Regions from separate parts of the Exiguobacterium sp. FSL W8-0210 genome, predicted to be linked through region 1. Evidence: predicted binding sites of a transcription regulator. Region 1 holds the regulator's gene; the other holds the start of a gene.
The links. The regulator Rex, encoded in region 1, represses fermentation and respiration genes when NADH is low (regulators of the CRP and FNR family bind a similar motif). The targets are predictions, from matches to a motif close to TTGTGAAATATTTCACAA.
Positions count from the first base shown of each region.

Region 2: the regulator Rex is predicted to act here: its motif matches at 2,344-2,361, upstream of adhE (bifunctional acetaldehyde-CoA/alcohol dehydrogenase).

Region 1 is NZ_JBBOUK010000001.1:2,845,562-2,853,760, forward strand. It holds gene MKY22_RS14735 (S8 family serine peptidase) at 1-3,587, opposite strand, end outside; tRNA gene MKY22_RS14740 (tRNA-Ala) at 3,812-3,887, opposite strand; gene tatC (twin-arginine translocase subunit TatC) at 3,993-4,772, opposite strand; gene MKY22_RS14750 (twin-arginine translocase TatA/TatE family subunit) at 4,780-4,980, opposite strand; gene MKY22_RS14755 (redox-sensing transcriptional repressor Rex) at 4,980-5,639, opposite strand; gene MKY22_RS14760 (ABC-F family ATP-binding cassette domain-containing protein) at 5,807-7,708, shown strand; gene MKY22_RS14765 (hypothetical protein) at 7,690-8,130, shown strand.
Region 2 is NZ_JBBOUK010000001.1:1,256,042-1,264,240, reverse strand. It holds gene adhE (bifunctional acetaldehyde-CoA/alcohol dehydrogenase) at 1-2,258, opposite strand, end outside; gene MKY22_RS06505 (beta-class carbonic anhydrase) at 2,595-3,146, shown strand; gene MKY22_RS06500 (Na+/H+ antiporter family protein) at 3,460-4,779, shown strand; gene MKY22_RS06495 (DedA family protein) at 4,903-5,496, shown strand; gene MKY22_RS06490 (hypothetical protein) at 5,555-6,436, shown strand; gene MKY22_RS06485 (amino acid permease) at 6,600-7,970, shown strand.

The sequences.
Region 1 (8,199 bases):
TCCGCGCTACCATTGAAGTCAAAGCGTAATTCGCTGTAGTTATCGCGAAGAACGATCTTCATCTCGGCTGTTTTTGTTTTGCTTGAGACGGTTTTTGGCGCAGTGACGCGAATCGTCGGTAATTCTGTGTCGATGATGACTTGACGACTGAACGCCACACGGTTTCCTTTACCATCGTATGCTTCAACCTTGAATGACTTGACGCCATCCGTCGTGTACGTCACGTCATGACTGAACGCATAGTTCTGTTGGGCTGCATCGAAACGTAATTTAACGGATTTTCCGTTGATCTTGAACGATTTGATGCCTGATTCATCAGAGACATGACCCACGATGTTGATGACTTTTGATGTCGCAAGACCAAGTGCGACCGGTGTATCGATTTGAACGTTCGGTACCGCTTTATCGACACCTGTCGTGTTGACGTCTTTTTTCACACTGTTTCCTGCATAATCCTTCACGACGAAGGCAATCTTCGCGCGCTCTGGAAGATCCGTCAACGTGTACGCTTTTTCTGTTGCAGCAAGCGGCTGTTTCAAGACACTCTTACCATTGACGAGGATATCGTATGACGCGACACCTGTTCCTTGGTCACCTGCTGTCCATGAGAGCGTTGATTTCGACGCATCCCATTTCACGGTTGCCGCTGGTTTTTTCGTATCGACATAGACTGGGAAGAGGTTCGACTGCCATTTTGCATTCGGATAATCGATCACGGATTTGACTTTGTAGTAGTAAAGACCATCCTTGACCGGTTTCCCGTTGATTGTTCCGTCCCAAGCTGCGCTTGTGACTGGTGTGTATCCGTCCTCTGAACCGCTATCATAGTAGTTCTTGACGACGTCCGTTTGCATATCAAGCTTCTGAAGTGTTGTTTTATTCCGGTCAAGAATCGAATACTCGACTTTTTTCGCATTTCGAAGGAATGAGATGATCGGGAAAGCTTCATCTGCGCTACCGTCGTTGTTCGGTGAGAACGAGACTTTGTTCGCGACAACTTTTCCAGCGGCATTCGTACCAAGGAATTTGAAATCATCCTTCACTTCAGTCGCTAGACCTGTCAATCCGTAGAACGTGTTGTTTTTATCGTACAATGGTGCATCTAAAATCGGAGCTTGATCCCATTTTCCTTTGAATCCAACATAAGGAACTGTCAGTTCTGGATTTTTGCTCTTCGTATCGATCAGACGGACGAATCCTTCGACGAAGTAGCCGTTTTTAAAGACTTGTTCAAGCGGAAGCTCGTTCGCCCAGTCAGTCGTGTTCTTCAAATCGACTGACACGCTGACTTTCGTTGAGCTCTTCGGATTAATCGAGACTGAACTCGCTTTCTTCGAGCCGACTGCAAATGAGATCGGGTATGTGCCTATGTTGGCATCTACCGTACCAATCGTTCCTTTTTTGAAGATTCCATTTGCTTCAAGGAAGTTCGATCCTTGTGCACCGAGATCTGATTGAACCGTTCCCGCTAGCTTATACGTCACTTTTTCATTGCTGTAGTTTTTTAAATCAAGCGTGAATGTGAACTTCTCGCCGACTTCCTTCAAGGATGCCTTGCCTTCACCTGACTTTGTCTCTGTGATGACGACTGGTGTCTTCATCGCAGCACGAAGATCCATCAGTCCAGCTCCCTCACGACGTGGGGAGTAGAAGTTGCCTGTTTTCAGTTCTGCGTTGTATTTTCCTTGATCGAGTTGCGGACGCGATGTATTCATCAAGATGTTTTTGGCGAGTTTAACGCGTGTTGCACCAGTGACTTTGAAGTCCTTCGCAATCCGTTGCATGACGAGTGCTGTTCCACCAGCGACGTGTGGTGCTGCCATCGATGTACCGCTCATGACGCCATACTCGTTATCATTAAGCGTCGAATAGATTTTCCCACCTGGTGCCGTGATTTCTGGCTTGAAGTCAAGGCTTGGCGTGACACCCCATGACGTGAAGTCAGACATTTGTCCTGCGACCGGGTTATCGGTTGAGACCGCTTTTCCGTCAAATGTCACTGCGATTGCCTTGCCCTCTTTTGCTTTTGCTTCGAGATCATTCCCGTCCGCGATGCTAAGCGTGACGAGTGGAATCGTCGGATTGTTGAGCGCCATGCTGACGTAATCCCCGTGATCGACTCGACCGCGGACGATGACACCTGCTGCCCCTTGCTTCTCAGCTTCTGCTTGGATCATACCGTAGTTGAAACCACCGTTACGCACGACGAAGACGACTTTCCCTTTGACGTCTTTACCTTCATAGTTCGAAGCTTGACCGTCACCGACATACACGACATCCTTCTTCTCTTTATCGAAGACGGCAATCGGATTCGGCGAATCTTGTTTTTGGTATGCCAAATAACCGGCATCCTGACCGTCGATCGTCAGCGCCATGCCTTCAAGCGTCAATTTCGTATTTTCGAGTGACGCGACTTGGAGCGCCTGGCTCGTCAATCCTGGTGCACCAACGACACCGATATCCGGGTTTGCTGTATATGGATTACCCGCACCATGACCTGCAAACGCCGAGTTACCAGCAGAAATCGCACACAAGATGCCGTTGTTCATCGCGTTGACGATTGCGCGTTGTTCTGGATCATCTGCATTGACGAACGATGCCGTCGAACCGAGACTCATGTTGATGACATCGGCTCCGAGTGCAATCGCATCATCAATTGCTTTAATGTAGATATCGCTGAATGTCGATGGCATTCCTGGATCGTTTCCGAAGACTTTCATCGCGAGGAGCTGTGTTTCCGGAGCGACCCCTTTGATACCACCGTTTGCTTCATCGCCGTTTGCTCCGACCGTACCCGCGACGTGCATCCCGTGCATCGATGCGCCCGCACCTAAATCACGGATTTCGCTATCGTGATCGGCATAGTTATAGCCGTACGGTACTTTTTCCGTGAAGTACCTTCCTTTTAAGCCTTTTGTTTCTTTCGCACTATCGACTTTCGAAGAAGTCAAATCAATCTTCGTCTCTGGGCTCAAGACCATGTCCTTATGTGATGGATCGATTCCTGTATCGATGACGGCAACGATTGTTCCTTCCCCTTTAAAACCATAGTCCTGCCATGTTTCCTTCGCATTGACCATGTCCTTGCTGTACAGCATGTCTGGCTTTGCACCTTTAGCAACTTCCGGACGCGCATACTCATGGGCGATATGTACGCTCTTGACTCCGCTCAGTTGTTTAATGTCTTCGATGTCCCCGAACTTGACTTCACCACTGAATCCGTTGATGACGGTTGTGAAGCTTTCCTTATATGTAACGGGAATCGCCTTTTTAGCGATGGCTGACTTGACTGATTTTTGGACGTTGACGAGGCGATCTTTGATCGACTCTTTTTCGGCATTGCTCAATGTGCTATACCGCTTGTTTTGAGCCTGGGCGATTTGAATCGCCGGCTTCTCTTCCATCTCGATGACGACACGGACTTTATCCGATTGTTTGTAGTGCTTCTCTTGCCCCGATTTCTTCAGCGAGAGCGCCTGCGGTTTTTGACCCGTTGCTTTGTCTTGCGACGACAGTGCACCTTGCGCACTGACTAGATTGGAAGACATCATTAAGACGGCTGCCATAAGTGCAATCTTCTTCTTCATGCGTTCGTTTTCCCCTTTTCTGTAAAACCATAGTAGTACTACTGATAAAACAGTTAAACGAAAATTCTGTATATTTAGTTTAATGAATTTAATGGAAATAAACAATTTATATTTGCCTATTTTTTTAATTTATTTGTTTTACGTGACATTTTATATTTTTAAGGAATTTAACTGGGAGAAAAATAAAAACTCCTCGACGCCTCGAGGAGTTGGATATTTGGTATTGGTGGAGACTATCGGGATCGAACCGACGACCTTTTGGCTGCCAGCCAAACGCTCTCCCAGCTGAGCTAAGTCCCCATGAATTATCTTTAGTATACGTATCACTAACTGCTTTATCAATATAAAAATAACGCTTTCATAAAAAAGAATTCCTTCCAAAAATCGTTGGAAGGAATTCACGATTCATTTATTCAATTCACGCATCAAATCCGCCTGTCGTTCAAGCTCTGCCTGTTGCTCGAGGATCAAGACCTTTTTGTACGTTCGCGCAGAAATCAAGATGCTGATCTCATAGAGAACGAACAATGGCACCGAGATCATCAAGTGTGACGTCACGTCCGGCGGTGCGATCAATGCCGCAACGACGAACAGCGCAAAGTACGCATATTTCCGATTCTTTCGCATGAAATATGGCGTCACGAGACCCAGACGTGTCAGGAACATCGTCACGACCGGCAATTGGAAAAGAAGACCGAACGGAATCGTCAATCGGATTAAGAAACTGAAGTAGTTCTCCACTCCAATGACTTGTTCGATTCCCAATTCTTTTCCTAGTTCAGTTGATACTTTTAATAAGAAAGGTAGCAACCAAAAGTACGAGAAGGCTACACCAGCCAAAAATAGAAAGAAGATGACCGGAATATACGTCAATGTCGCTTTTTGCTCCTTATCGTAAAGTCCAGGGCGAACGAATGCCCAAAGTTGGTACATCCAGAACGGCGATGCCAGAACGATTGCGATAATGAATGCAAGATTTAAATACAGCATTAAAGGATCGGCGACGTTGAAGGCATTCAAACCAATGCCGAGTTCTTTTAAGTCCGCTTGCAAGAAGCGGACGAGCGGTCGGACGAGTGGAAATGCGACAGCGAACAGGACGACGACGATGATAAGCGACCAGACGATCCGCTTTCGGAGTTCGTCAAGGTGCGACGTCACGCTTTGTTCTTGATCAATCGCCATGGTTCAATCACTTCTCTTTCGGTTCATCCTTTTTATCGTCGTCCATGATGCCGTTCGTGGCGCTCTTGAACTCTTTCAATGTCTGACCCGCAGCACGACCAAGTTCAGGTAACTTCTTCGGTCCAAAAATGATCAATGCGACGACACCGATCAGTGCTAAACTGCCTGGTCCGATGAACGCTATAGTTGACGGGATAAGGTTTTCCATTATGCTTTCACTCCTTCAGCTGATTGCGAATAATGCTTCATGAAATAAACTAACGACTGCAACTCGATCGATAAATCAATGTGATGGACCCGGACGCTCGCTGGCACGTTCAACCGTGCAGGCGTAAAGTTCAGGATGCCTGTCACACCATACTCGACTAACTCATCCGCTACTGACTGCGCGAACTGGGATGGAACCGTCAAGATGGCAACATCGACCTGATTCGCTTCGATTTGTTCTTTCATGTCCGAAACATGATAGATTGGAACGTCATGCGTCGTTGTTCCGACCTTCTCTTCGTCCGCATCAAACGCAACGACTATCCGAGTACTATTATTCTTTAAAAAGTTATAATTTGCAAACGCTGTTCCGAGATGACCGACCCCGATTAAAGCAACATTCGTCACCTCATCTTGATTCAAGGTTTTGCGGAAAAACGTTAAGAGATGTTGAACGTTGTATCCATACCCCTTCTTCCCTAATGCCCCAAAGTAGGAAAAATCGCGACGAATCGTTGCTGAATCAACCTTCACCGCCTCGCTTAACTCAGCAGAAGAGACGCGGAGCTTGCCTGAATTGTATAAACTTTGGATGAAGCGATAATATAGCGGCAACCGTTTTGCTGTCGCTTGTGGAATTTTTGTGTCTGGTCCATTCATCCTGCAGTTCCCCCTTCGGCCACATCCATCGTGGCACCCAAATCTTTGCAAAAAGCTTTCTACTCTCCTTGATTGTAAACCACTTCACATAGAGTCACAAATAATATATTCCGCAGGACCTCGCGCTTTTGTTCGTGATAGACTAAAGGGTGGAAGGATGGATGGAAATGATACTCTTACAAGTCAACCAACTCTCGAAATCATTCGGCGTCGAGCCGATTTTAGAAAATATCAAATTGGAAGTACAAGAGCGCGACCGCATTGCGCTCGTCGGACGAAACGGTGCCGGTAAATCGACCTTGCTCAAAATCATTGCTGGCGAACTCAGTCATGACTCGGGCGACATCATGAAAGGCAAGGATGTCAAAATTGGTTATCTCGCGCAAGACAGTGGTCTCGAATCGAATGAGACGATCTGGAACGAGATGCTGACCGTCTTCGAACATCTACAAGAACAAGAACGGACATTGCGCCGGATGGAAATCGAAATGGGCATGGAGCATATCTTGAACGACCCGGTCGCGTACGATCGTCTCTTGAAGACGTATGATCAAGCGCAACACGACTTCTCAGAAGCAGGTGGTTATCAGTTCGAAGCGAATATCCGCTCCGTTTTGCACGGCATGCGCTTTTATCCGGATGATTACTCGCGCCGGATTCAGACATTATCCGGTGGTCAACGGACACGGCTTGCCTTAGCGAAGATGCTCTTACAAGCACCAGAGCTTCTCATTCTCGATGAGCCGACCAACCACCTTGACATCGATACGCTCGCTTGGCTCGAAAGTTACCTCGGTGGTTATCGTGGTGCCGTCCTAATCGTCTCGCACGACCGGTACTTCCTCGACCAAGTCGTCAATGTCGTCTATGAATTGTCACGCAATGTCTGTCGTAAGTTCACGGGGAACTACACGAAGTACTTGGAGCAAAAAGCGGTCTTGTACGATCAGGAAATGAAGCAGTTCGAGCAGCAGCAAGAAGAGATCGCGAAGATGCAGGACTTCATTCAACGCAACATCGCCCGGGCGACGACGACAAAACGTGCCCAAAGTGTCCGGAAACGGCTCGAGAAGGTCGACCGACTCGACCGACCAGATGGGGATGAACGTAGCACGGTCCTGTCCTTCCCAATTGAAAAACAGAGCGGGAACGATGTTCTTCAAGTCAATCAACTGGCGATCGGTTACGAAGAAGCTGTCTCAAAAGACATCACGTTCCGCTTGCAACGCGGCGAATCACTGGCACTCGTCGGACCAAACGGAATCGGAAAGTCGACGCTCTTGAAAGTTCTCGTCGGTCGCTTACGCCCCCTATTCGGTGATTTCCGATTCGGAACCGGCGTCTCGATCGGCTATTACGATCAAGAGCAGGCGGAACTCAATGACCGGAACCGTGTCATCGATGAGATTTGGAACGAATGGCCATTGATGCGTGAACAAGAAGTCCGTTCTGTCCTCGGACAATTCTTGTTTAGCGGCGACGACGTCTTCAAAATTGTCCATGAATTATCCGGTGGCGAACGCGGACGTCTCGCGCTCGCAAAACTGAAACTACGGAAGACGAACGTCCTCGTCCTCGATGAGCCGACGAACCACTTGGATCTGGATTCGAAGATGGTCCTTGAGAACGCTCTCGTCGACTATGAAGGTACGCTACTCTTCGTCTCCCATGACCGGTACTTCATCGATCGGATCGCGACACGCGTCATCGAGATGAGTGAAGCTGGTGTGACAGAATACCTCGGCGATTATTCGTACTACACAGAGAAGAAGGCTGAACAAGAAGAAATCGCTCGCCTTGAAGCCGAAGAGGCAAAAGCGGCAAAAGTCACGGCATCGAAGACGATCGACAAAGAAGCACAGAAAGAAGAAAAAAAACGCCGTCAGCAAATCGAACAACTCGAACAAGATATTGAACGGCTCGAACAGCGTTCAGCGGAAATCGAACAGTTGCTTTGCGAACCGGAAGTCTTTAATGATATTCCAAAAGCGACAGCGTTATCTGCGGAACGGGACCAGATCGATGTCGATCTACTCGAATTGATGGAACGATGGGAGAACCAACACTGATGCGGACGAAAAGCTTTTTCATTAACTTGATTCAAGGACTGCTATCCGGCATCCTTTATTTCGTACCGATGTATGCGGACTACGTGTCGACCTTCATCCGCCCGGATGCTTTTAATGCCGCGCTTCCTTTGTTCCTCCTGATTTCTTGCATGATCGGTCTCGTCATCCAGACATGGAGCGGTCTTTTCGTCAGTTTACTCTCGGGATTATGCTGTACGCTCCTGACGACACAGCTATTCGTCGAACTCAATGACCCGTTGATCCTATCGTATTACGGTAGTGTCTCACCGCTCACCGCTTTCTTAATCAGCTGTGTCGGCATTTGGGCACTCGCGATCGTCTTTTATTTGCTCGATGGCTATCAGTACAGTAAACGTCATGGTCTTGAAGCCTCTTCAAACGAAATCGATCCGCAACCTTGAAGTCCGATCGATGAATCAGATGAACGACATGAGAAAAAGGAGTGGAGATTCCGGTAGCTAGACCGGTCT
Region 2 (8,199 bases), 1.6 Mb from region 1:
TAGCGAATGACGTGTGGCATCAGGATCGCATTCGTCCGTCCGTGTGGCGTGTGGAACTCGCCACCGATTTTGTGTGCGATCGAGTGGTTGATGCCGAGGAAGGCGTTCGCGAATGCCATCCCTGCCATCGTTGACGCATTGTGCACTTTTTCGCGTGCTTCGGCGTCTGATCCGTTAGCATATGCTCGTGGCAAGTAGTCGAAGATCATCTTGATTGCTTTGAGTGCCAGTCCATCCGTGTAGTCGTTCGCAAGCACCGAGACGTATGCTTCTGTCGCATGCGTCAAGACATCCATTCCGGTATCAGCAGTGATTGAAGCTGGGACGGTCATGACGAATTCTGGATCAACGATTGCGACGTCTGGTGTCAACGCATAGTCAGCAATCGGGTATTTGACGTTTTTCTCTTTATCCGTGATGACGGTGAACGGTGTTACTTCTGAACCCGTACCAGAAGTCGTTGGAATCGCGACGAACTTCGCTTGACGACCGAGTGTCGGGAATTGATACGCCCGTTTGCGGATATCGAGGAATTTTTGACGTAAGTTTGAGAACGTTTCGTTCGGTTGTTCATAGAAGAGCCACATTCCTTTTGCAGCATCCATCGCTGAACCACCACCGAGAGCGATGATCAAGTCAGGTTTGAAGTCACGCATCGCTTGAGCACCCGTCTGAACAGTCGTCACCGATGGATCTGGTTCGACTTGGTCAAAGATCCGGTAACTGACGGACTGTGGCAAGTTTTGAATCACTTTATCGGCATACCCGAACTGTACCATCGTTGGATCCGTGACTATCATGACGCGTGAGACGTCAGTCATCGACCGCAAGTACTGAACAGAGTTCTTTTCGAAGTAGATTTTTTCAGGAACCTTGAACCATTGCATGTTCACGCGTCGTCTCGCCACCTTTTTGACGTTGAGTAAGTGTTTCGCTGTCACGTTTTCAGAAACAGAGTTTTTCCCGTATGATCCGCAACCGAGTGTCAGTGATGGTGTCAACTCGTTGTACAGATCACCGATTCCGCCGTGAGCAGATGGGCTGTTAACGAGGATCCGGCAGGCTTTCATGCGGAGTCCGAAAGCTGTCATCAAATCATCGTTCGTCGTATGAATGACAGCTGTATGACCGAGACCACCGATTTCAAGCATCTGTTCGGCAATCGTGAACGCTTCTTCGGTTGATGCGACGCGGTACGCACCGAGGACCGGACTGAGTTTTTCATGAGACAGTGGTTCTGCTGCCCCGACGTGCTCGAGTTCCGCGACGAGCATGACCGTTGTTTCCGGAACGTCGATGCCGGCTCTTTCTGCGATCCATGTCGCAGGTTTCCCGACGATGTCCGCGTTGACGGCACATGTATCGGTTTTGATGACGAGTGATTCGAGGCGTTGTTTTTCTTCCGGTGTACAGAAGTAACAACCGAGTGCTTCCATTTCCGCACGAACAGTCGCATAAATCTCTTGGTCGACGATGACGGCTTGCTCAGACGCACAAATCATCCCGTTATCAAACGTTTTTGAGAGAACAAGATCGCTGACTGCCCGTTTGACTTTCGCAGACTGTTCGATGTAACACGGAACGTTCCCTGGTCCAACACCGAGTGCCGGTTTACCAGTTGAATACGCTGATTTGACCATTCCTGCTCCACCTGTCGCAAGGACCATGGCGATTTTTTCATGGTTCATCAAGACTTTCGTTGCTTCAAGTGATGGTTCTTCCACCCATTGAATACAGTCTTTTGGTGCCCCGGCTTTGATGGCTGCGTCACGGAGTGTTTTCGCTGCTTCAACGGAACAACGTTGTGCCGATGGATGGAACGCGAAGACGATCGGGTTGCGTGTCTTGATCGCAATCAATGCTTTGAACATCGTCGTTGATGTCGGGTTCGTGACCGGTGTGACACCACAGACGACACCAACCGGTTCAGCGATATAGGTGATGCCGTTTTGGACATCTTCTTCGAGAATCCCGACCGTTTTTTCATGACGTAGACTATTGTAGATGTATTCTGTCGCAAAAATGTTTTTAATCATCTTATCTTCAAAGACACCGCGTCCCGTCTCTTCTGCTGCGAGACGAGCGAGTTCGACGTGCCGTTCAAGTCCGGCAAGTGCCATATCCCGGACGATCGTGTCGATTTTTTCTTGATCGAATGTCAGTAATTCTTGTAATGCACGTTGCCCTTTTTCAACGATTTGCCCAACTGCTTGTTCGACCGGCGTTGCCGTCGATTTTGTTTTTTCTTTCACAGCCATGAGTGGTTTCCTCCCTGTCGTGGAACGAATCTGAGTTTGATTTGCCAACCATTATGTCAGGAATGCCAAGCTGTTTTTCAATAGTTTGTGCTTTCCTTCACAAATCAATCATAACCCCTTTTTCTTGTTTTGTGCATGACCATCCTGTGAATTCCCTCACACCTTTGATAGCGTTTACAACTGTTTTAAATTCTTCTTTTTTATCGTTTTGCTTCATGTACATGGATGTGTGCGATTTGTCACACCTTGCATTTTCGTGACTTGATAGCCGTTTCATCATCTTGTATTCTGATATGGGGTACATATTAAGAGCTACCACTAAAGGAGGACACTTGAATGTCAGTTGTACAGGAAATGCTAGCCTTCAACGAGCGATTCGTCGCCGAAAAACAGTATGAACAGTTCGTCTCGGATAAGTTCCCAGACAAAAAGGTCGTCATCCTGACGTGTATGGATGCCCGCTTGACGGAGCTCCTCCCACACGCACTTGGTCTTAAGAACGGGGATGCGAAGATCATCAAAAATGCCGGTGCTATCCTATCGCACCCATTCGGCTCCGTTATGCGCTCGATTCTCGTTGCGTTGTATGCTCTTGGCGCTGAAGAAGTCGTCGTCATCGGTCACCACGACTGTGGAATGAGCACGATTGATCCTAACCACATGATCAACGAGATGAAGGATCGGGGAATCGACCAACAGATTCTTCATACACTCGAAGTATCCGGGGTTGATTTGAATCAATGGTTGCGTGGCTTCACGTCAGTTCAAGAAAGCGTCGCTCACTCAGTCAGCCTCGTGAAGAACCACCCATTACTGCCACCTGGGACGAACGTCCACGGACTCGTCATCGATCCAGGTACTGGTAAGCTTGACGTCGTCGATTGCTGATCACTCTCTATAGAAGAAACGCAAATAGAATTGGATGATTTACTCCGCTTTAAACTAAAGATAACGTGCCATTCTCTCTTACCGGAGAAGGATGGCACGTTTTTTCGTATGAGTCATTTTCAGTGATCAAAACGCTTCTCACTTCATGCTTCGGGGTATAACAGAATGTATCATCTTGTGGAGAGCTAATAAGCGTATCATTCATCTTTTGATTACGAGGTCAGACTTTTACTCTTGACAGCATTCCAACATGGCTGTAATATACTTTAGTATAGTACAGTGATAACAAAAGAAAGTGTGGTTTTACTGAATGATAAACGCCGTATTGTTTGCCGTCTTTTTACTGTTTATTTTAGCGATCTTCCGCGTCCACATCGTGCTCGCGATGGTCATCAGTGCGTTTGCCGGTGGTCTCGTCGGTGGTCTTGATTTAACGAAAACAACCGAAGCGTTTGCCGGTGGTCTTGGTGACGGGGCAGAAATCGCCCTGAGCTACGCGTTGCTCGGTGCATTTGCCGTTGCCCTCTCGAAAACGGGCTTACCGGATGCACTCGCTCACTCTTTGATTGCACGCTCGCGTGGTAACGCAAGTGCCGCTTCCGTCAAAAAATTAAAAGGATTCATCTTGTTTGCGATTCTTTTGCTTGCGATCAGTTCACAAAACGTGTTGCCGATCCACATCGCTTTCATTCCAATCATCATTCCGCCGCTTCTTGGTCTCTTCAATCAATTGAAGATGGATCGACGCCGGATTGCGATCATCATGACGTTTGGTCTTGTGACACCATACATGTTCCTACCAGTTGGTTTCGGAGACATTTACCTCAACCAGATTCTATTAAAGAACTTGAAGGCAAATGGTCTCGATACAGCAGGAGCATCCGTCATCGAAGCGATGGCGATTCCAGCACTCGGGATGGTCGTCGGTCTCTTGATAGGTCTATACTCATATCGTAAAGAACGGACATATGAGATGCGTGACATCGCACCGGACGATTATGAAATCCCAGTCATCACGAAAACGAAGCTTGTCTTAAGTGGTATCGTCGTCATCGCGACATTGATCGTCCAACTGCAAACGGAGTCGATGATTCTCGCTGCGACGACGGGGTTGATTCTCTTCTTGCTTCTTCGTCTTGTTCGTTTCAGTGAAGCAGATGACGTCATTACACGCGGTATGCGCATGATGTCATTCATCGGTTTCGTCATGATTTCAGCGAACGGCTTCTCGAACGTCTTGCGTAAGACGGGCGATATCGAGCCACTCGTCGAGAATTCGAAAGCGTTGATGGGCGATTCACAACTCGTTGCCGCCTTTGTCATGCTCTTGATTGGTCTTCTCGTCACGATGGGGATCGGCTCGAGTTTCTCGACCGTTCCGATCATCGCTGCCATCTTCGTTCCACTTTGTATCCAGTACGGATTCAGCTTAGAAGCGACGATTGCCATCATCGGTACAGCCGGTGCGCTCGGTGACGCGGGTAGCCCGGCGTCTGACTCGACACTCGGACCAACGAGTGGTTTGAATGCTGATGGTCAGCACGATCACATGCGAGAAACGGTCATTCCGACGTTCCTGCATTACAACATTCCATTACTCATCTTCGGTACGATCGCTGCGGTCGTATTATAAAAACAAGACGGATTCGCTGTCATCGCGAATCCGTCTTTTGAATTGTCTCCGTTTTTTTCCTTTTCATTTCGTCGCCGGTTCTCTAAAATAAAGGAATGAACTGATACAAAGGAGTTGTCTAACGTGTTATCTCAAGTCGTCAACCAGATTTTACTTTCGCTTGCCGATCTCGGATATTTCGGCATCGCCCTCGGGTTGATGATTGAAATCATACCGAGTGAAATCGTCCTCTCTTACGGTGGATTCATGATTTCCCAAGGAACGATCGGCTGGCCGCTCGCCATCGTCGCTGCCGTCATCGGTGGATTATTCTCGCAATTATTCTTATATTGGTTCGCTCGCTACGGCGGTCGTCCCCTTATCCTAAAATATGGGAAGTATGTTTTGATTTCAGAGCATCACTTGGACTTAGCCGAGCGTTGGTTCTTGAAATATGGTCAAGGCGTCATCTTCGGAGCCCGTTTCATCCCCGTCGTTCGTCATGCCATCTCGATTCCGGCAGGTCTTGCTAAGATGGATCAAACGAAGTTTTCTCTCTATACGGTGCTTGCGATCATTCCGTGGTCAATTTTGTTCCTGTATCTTGGTGAAACGCTCGGAACGAACTGGCGCTCGATCAAAGAAGTAGCAGCACCTTATACGAACGGTGTCCTAATCGCTGCCGTTGTCTTGATCATCTTCTACGTTATCTACAAACGCCGTCAACGAACGGTTTGAACAACTAGCAGTCTGTCTGACGACGGACTGCTTTTTTAAACAAACAGGAGGTCCTGCCATGCTCACATCCCCACTTGCTCATTTTCCACTCCGTCGTTTGACTGCATCCTATCGGAACGGTAAGCCGGTCGCGACCGGTATCAGTGTCGACGGACACATCCTACTCGTTGAAGAGACATTGGATGAAGCGCGCGGTCGTACGGTTTTGTCGATCCATCAATTAAAGAACGAGTGGCGTAAGACGACGATCGTCGCTCAGTCAGAAACTGATTTCTCGTTCGTTGATCGTTTCCCGGACGGTCGGCTCCTGCTCGTCGCCTCACGCTGCGATGACGACATCGACGGCTCCTGGATGCCGAATGCATTCATTTATGATGTTCAAGGGCACTTACTCGATAGCTATTGTCTCGACGATGGGATTCAGAACGTTCAAATCGATGAACAAGGTCAGATCTGGGTCAGTTATTTCGATGAAGGCATTTACGCGGACGCAATGACGAGTTCAAACGGAGCGTTTGGTCTCGTTGCCTTCAACGACCGCGGTGAGGTCCAGTATAAAAATCGTCAATATCCAATCGATGACTGCTACGCTTTAAACGTTTGTTCGTCAAAGGAAGTCTGGTTTTTCTATTATTCCGATTTTCGCTTCGTCCGTATCAGTCAAGAGGATTTAGTCTGTGAAGCACCAACGATTGCTTTTTCCCAGTTTGCTCGTCATGGTGAATACCTTCTCGCTGCCGATCACGAGGATGTCCAATTATTAAAGCGGGATGAGACTATCTTTCAGCCGATTCGCTCGATTCGATTCATGACTGAACAGGGTGAAATCCTGTCAGGTGACCTTACAATGCGTCAAGATTTGATTGTTTTATCTACCTCGAATCAGTTATTTTTCGGTAAGTTGGAACGACACCTTCCGGCTTTGATTGCCAACGAATGAAAGCTGTTACACAATAGTTTCATGAATTTCTGATTTTTGAAAACCTCATTTCAAATTTTCAAAAAGACTAGCCGAGTTCTATCTGAGGATAGTATACTCAGCGTTATAGTTATTTGGACAAGTTGTCTGAACATTATGACGTCACAGAATTTTTTTGGGGGAAATGATGAGTTCGAATTTGAAACGAGATTTAACAGCACGACAGGTACAAATGATTGCACTCGGAGGAACGATCGGGGTCGGTCTTTTCCTTGGAGCATCGAGTACGATTGCTTGGACGGGACCATCTGTCTTACTCGCGTACATGCTAGCAGGAGTCTTTATCTTTTTTATCATGCGGGCACTTGGTGAGATGGTCTACACCCATCCTCACAGTGGTTCGTACGCAAAGTTCGCAAACGACTATATCCATCCAGCAGCTGGCTTCTTGACAGCAAGCAGTAATATCTTCAACTGGGTCGTCGTCGGGATGAGTGAAGTCATCGCTGTCGGAACATATTTACGCTTCTGGTGGCCGGAACTACCGACTTGGATTCCAGGCGTCGTCGTCATCATTCTCTTGACGCTTGCGAACCTTGCTTCCGTCAAGATGTTCGGCGAACTCGAGTTTTGGTTCGCCTCAATCAAGGTAATAACGATTCTTCTCATGATCGTCGCTGGACTTGGAATCATCTTCTTTGGTCTAGGAAATGACGGAAATCCGGTCGGCTTCTCGAATCTTTGGGCGAATGGTGGATTCTTCACGAATGGTTTCACCGGCTTCTTCTTTGCGCTCTCGATCGTCTTCGCCTCTTATATCGGTGTTGAGTTGATCGGCGTGACAGCTGGAGAAACGAAAGATCCAGAGAAGAACATTACGAAGGCGATCAATGGTGTCGTCTGGCGAATCTTGATTTTCTACGTCGGCTCTATCTTCATCATCGTCACGGTGTATCCGTGGAATGAGTTGTCGGATCTCGGCAGTCCGTTCGTTGCGACATTCGCTAAGGTCGGTGTCACGATTGCTGCCGGTATCATCAACTTCGTCGTCATCACGGCCGCTTTATCCGGTTGTAACTCCGGGATCTTCAGTGCAAGCCGGATGATCTATGCATTGGCTGAAAAAGGACAAGTACCGTCCTTCTTCTTGAAAGTCAATAAACGTGGCATTCCATTCTACACGGTCTTCGCGATTTCAATCGGGATTTTCTTCGGAGTCATTCTCGATATCACCTTGCCACTCGTTCTCGGGAAGGATACGAATATCTTCGTGTATGTCTACAGTGCTTCGGTACTGCCAGGGATGGTGCCATGGTTCGCGATTTTAATCAGTCATATTCGGTATCGTAAACTTGAAAGCGAACGGACAGCCTCACATCCGTTCAAGATGCCAGGTGCGCCGTTGACGAACTATCTGTCGATCGTCGCGCTGGTGACAGTGCTCGTCGGGATGTTGTTCAACGATGAGACACGCGTCTCGATCTTAATCGGAGTCGCTTTCTTGATTTTAAGTACGGTCTATTACATCGTAAAAGTACCGAAAGTCGAAAAATAAACGTTTATCTCTCCTCTCATGACCGCATGAGAGGAGTTTTTTGTTGGAGATGATTTTCTATATTGACATTGAATACTATTCATGATAGATATTTTTTCGCAAACGCTTAAACCTTTAGGACATTGTAACATTCTTGATTTCAGTACATAAAGCCGTATTTTATCTACTATTTTTCTAATAAATAGATAAATTTTCAGAATAAATAGTCTTTTTATTTGAAATGTATTTC